DNA from 2 places in the Pseudomonas sp. PGPPP1 genome. Region 2 is predicted to be linked to the other one. Evidence: predicted binding sites of a transcription regulator. Region 2 holds the regulator's gene; the other holds the start of a gene.
The links. Region 2 encodes sigma-54, which starts transcription at its own class of promoters, with help from an activator protein. Its sites were predicted from a motif close to ANTGGCATNNANNTTGCTNT; they were not measured.
Positions count from the first base shown of each region.

Region 1: the regulator sigma-54 is predicted to act here: its motif matches at 1,109-1,128, upstream of CFE47_RS23110 (circularly permuted type 2 ATP-grasp protein).

Region 1 is NZ_NKIG01000024.1:60,824-63,023, forward strand. Features, by position in the region: gene CFE47_RS23110 (circularly permuted type 2 ATP-grasp protein) at 1-1,076, opposite strand, end outside; gene CFE47_RS23115 (ribonuclease E inhibitor RraB) at 1,486-1,827, opposite strand; gene CFE47_RS23120 (hypothetical protein) at 2,041-2,200, opposite strand, start outside.
Region 2 is NZ_NKIG01000028.1:36,841-39,040, forward strand. Features, by position in the region: gene ptsN (PTS IIA-like nitrogen regulatory protein PtsN) at 1-122, opposite strand, end outside; gene hpf (ribosome hibernation-promoting factor, HPF/YfiA family) at 135-440, opposite strand; gene CFE47_RS24845 (RNA polymerase factor sigma-54) at 516-2,009, opposite strand; gene lptB (LPS export ABC transporter ATP-binding protein) at 2,195-2,200, opposite strand, start outside.

The DNA.
Region 1 (2,200 bases), on a different contig from region 2:
TCCGGCAGGTTGGCCAGTACGTGGGACAGTTCATCGGGCTTACGGCATTGGAACGTCGGAACGTTCTTCAGGATCGGCTCTTCATCCAGGTAAAAACGGATCATCTCGGTGACGAATGGATACACCGACTTGTCATCCGCCACCCCAGTGCCGATGGCATTGGCCATCACCACGTTGCCGCAGCGATAGGCCGCGAGCAGGCCAGGCACGCCGAGCATGGAATCCGGGTTGAAAGCCAGCGGGTCGAGGAAAGCATCGTCAAGCCGACGGTAGATCACGTCCACGGCTTTGGGGCCGTCGGTGGTGCGCATGAACACGCGGTCATCGCGTACGAACAGGTCGGCGCCTTCGACCAACTCCACGCCCATTTCCCGAGCGAGGAATGCATGCTCAAAGAACGCGCTGTTGAAGCGCCCAGGGGTCAGCACCACCACGCTGGGGTTATCCAGGGGGCTGGAGCTTTTAAGGGTGTCGAGCAGCAGGTTGGGGTAGTGATCGATCGGTGCGATGCGTTGGGCCGCAAACAGCTCGGGGAACAGGCGCATCATCATTTTGCGGTCTTCGAGCATGTAGCTGACACCGCTCGGCGTACGCAGGTTGTCTTCCAGCACGTAGTAGGTGCCGTCGCCATCACGTACGAGGTCGACACCGGATATGTGGGAATACAGGTCGCGGTGCAGGTCCAGGCCCTGCATCGCCAGCTGATATTGCTCGTTGGCCAGCACCTGCTCGGCGGGAATGATCCCGGCCTTGATGATGCGCTGCTCGTGATAGAGGTCGGCGAGAAACATGTTCAGCGCCTTGACCCGTTGGATGCAGCCGCGCTCGACAATCCGCCATTCGCTGGCCGGAATGCTGCGTGGGATGGTGTCGAAGGGAATCAGCCGCTCGGTGCCCTGCTCGTCTCCGTAAAGGGTGAAGGTGATGCCGGCGCGGTGAAACAGCAAATCCGCTTCACGCCGGCGCTGCGCCAGCAATTCTGGCGGAGTTTCAGCCAACCAGCGGGCGAACTCGCGGTAGTGAGGGCGGACCTGGCCTGCCCCATCGTACATTTCGTCGTAATAAGTGCGGATCATGCCGAACTCCTTGTCACCCGGGCGCAAGAACCATCGCAAGGCCCGTGCCAGCGGCATAAACACTTAAAAATCAGTGAGTTGAATAAACACAGGGATCTAATCGCACCGTCCTGGTGCGCAGAATGCCCGCTGTCCTGTGGTGCGCTTCATCGTAATGCGGGCTTTGACTATCAACAGCATAGCCAGAGTTGATTTCACTGCCCGACCTGGCCTGCGGATAATCGGCCCCATCTGCTGAACAGGACCCGTCCTACAGCTTCAGCCCTCCACTCTTCCCTTTAAGCCACCCTCTTGGGTGGCCTTTTTTTTGGTGCGCGAAAGTGGCGCGCAAGTTCCGAATAGTTTTCCCACCGCGCAAACAAAAACGGCCGACCCAAAGGTCAGCCGATACGCTGTGTTTTTCATGCAACTACATGGGTAAACCACGCACCTCCTGCTTGACGCCCCATCCTTCGATGATCCCGCCCAGCGGCTCGACCACCGCCTCAAAGTCTTGCTCGAAGTCTCCTATGCCGTCGTAGGTAGCGAACATGATTTTGCTCAACTCCAGGTACCAGGCGCCATCGTCGCGCGCACTGACCTGGGCATTCAGGGATTCCCCACGAAACCGACCCGCAGCCCTGCGCGCACGTTCCTCATCCGGGAAAATGGCGTAGAACTCGATGGGGTGGAAACGTGAGAAGTCGAAGCCGCCTTCTTTCATGCGGCGCAGAACATTGGTGCTGATGTCTTCTTGATAGGCTGTGCTCATGAAACGTCCTCCTCAAACCGATGGATAGACTTTCCGTGCTTCCCGAAGCCCACGCCGTACTAGCGTGGGTGCTACGGCACTGACATCACCGCTGGAAAACAAGCATGTAGCTGACAAGACCAGACCTTAGCGATTCATTCGCTGATCTCGATTGCAGAGTAGCGCGAAGCTATCACCTCCACCAGAGGCGCTTTAAGTGCTGACAGGGAATGTTCAGGCGGCAGGAGAGATGTCGAGGATCTGGATACTGTTCTGGTCTTTAAGGATCTTGACCGTCGGCTCGGGCTTGCGGCCCTCAAGGTCATTGAGGTCGAGTTCGGCGGCGATGGGCACCAGCTTGCTGCGAATCATGTGCGCAGCGTCTTCGAGGCTG
Region 2 (2,200 bases):
TCCAGATCTGGCACTTCGCGCGCGATCAGGTTGGCAATTTGTTCGAGGGCTTTCTTTTTACTGCCGCCCGGCACGTTCACAAGGGAACGGCCGGGGGTCAGGATGGTTTCAAGTCGAATCATGGGTGGGGAGTGTTAGCGGCCTGTGCCCTGAAGAAGGCTCTGCTGCTTTTCCTTATGCTTTTTAAGTTGGCGGTCAAGCTTGTCAGTCAAGGCATCGATCGATGCATACATGTCTTCATGCTCGGCATTGGCGACTACTTCGCCACCGGGAATCTGTAGGGTCGCTTCGATTTTCTGCTGAAGTTTGTCGACCTTCATGATCACTTGCACATTGGTGATCTTGTCAAAATGACCCTCAAGCCTTTTCAGCTTCTGCTCGACGTAGTCGCGCAGTGGAGGGGTGACTTCTACATGGTGTCCACTGATGTTGACTTGCATACAGCTTCTCCTTCGTTGCCAGTGCATAAAGCGGCAGGCCGGGGTGCCTGCCACTGGAACGCTATGGCCCGCCCGTCACATCAAACGCTTGCGCTCGCTGGAAGGCGCGATCCCAAGGGATTCGCGGTACTTGGCGACGGTTCGACGGGCGACCTGAATGCCTTGTGCCTCCAGTAAACCAGCGATCTTGCTGTCACTCAACGGCTTTTTCTGATTTTCCGCGGCAACCAGTTTTTTGATGATCGCGCGGATCGCCGTGGACGAGCATTCGCCGCCTTCGGAGGTGCTGACATGGCTGGAGAAAAAGTATTTCAGTTCATATATCCCTCGTGGGGTGTGCATGAACTTTTGCGTGGTTACCCGGGAAATCGTCGATTCGTGCATACCCACCGCCTCGGCGATGTCATGCAGAACCAAGGGTTTCATTGCTTCATCGCCATATTCCAGGAAGCCGCGTTGGTGCTCGACGATCTGGGTGGCGACTTTCATCAGGGTTTCGTTACGGCTCTGCAGGCTCTTGATGAACCAGCGGGCTTCCTGCAACTGGTTGCGCATGAAGGTGTTGTCGGCGCTGGTGTCGGCGCGACGCACAAATCCGGCGTATTGCGGATTGACCCGTAGGCGTGGCACCGACTCCTGGTTCAGTTCTACCAGCCAGCGCTCGTTGTCCTTGCGTACGATGACGTCGGGGACGACGTATTCGGCTTCGCTGGACTCGATCTGCGAGCCCGGGCGTGGGTTCAGGCTTTGTACCAGCTCGATGACCTGGCGCAGGTCGTCTTCCTTGAGCTTCATGCGACGCATCAACTGGCTGTAGTCGCGGCTGCCCAGCAGGTCGATGTAGTCGGTGACCAAGCGCAGAGCTTCGCTGAGCCACGGCGTCTTGGCTGGCAGTTGGCGCAATTGCAGCAGCAGGCATTCACTAAGGGTGCGAGCGCCAATGCCGGCCGGCTCGAATTGCTGGATGCGGTGCAGGACGGCTTCGATTTCGTCCAGCTCAATGTCCAGTTCCGGGTCGAACGCCTCAAGAATCTCTTCAAGGGTCTCGTCCAGGTAGCCCTGGTTGTTGATGCAATCGATGAGGGTTACAGCGATCAGCCGATCGGTGTCCGACATCGGCGCAAGGTTCAGTTGCCACAGCAGATGGCTCTGCAGGCTCTCGCCAGCGGAGGTGCGGGTGGTGAAGTCCCACTCGTCATCGTCGTTGCTGGGCAGGCTGCTGGCGCTGGTCTGGTAGACGTCTTCCCAGGCGGTGTCGACCGGAAGCTCGTTGGGAATGCGTTCGTTCCATTCGCCTTCCTCTAGGTTGTCCACCGTAGGGGCGGTTTCCTGATAGGAAGGTTCCTGCACGTCGGAATTGGGTTTTTGCTCGATGTTGTCGGCCAGCGGGTCTGCATTATCGAAGTCGTCGCCTTCTTCCTGGCGTTCGAGCATCGGATTGGACTCCAAGGCCTCCTGGATTTCCTGTTGCAGGTCCAGGGTCGACAATTGAAGCAGGCGGATGGCCTGTTGCAGCTGCGGTGTCATCGTCAGCTGCTGGCCCATTCTCAGGACTAGCGATGGTTTCATGGCAGGGGCTTAACACCTTATTCGCCGGCGCAATGCGCCATCCACGACAGGGCGCGTGAGCGCCAAACATAAGCAAATTATATGCCTGATATCGGGGGCTTTGCCTAGAGCGCGGTAACAATAAAAATCCGGAGGTTTTCATTGACTCCCGCGCGCCTTGGCGAGCGGCCGTGACACCACGGTGTTTACAG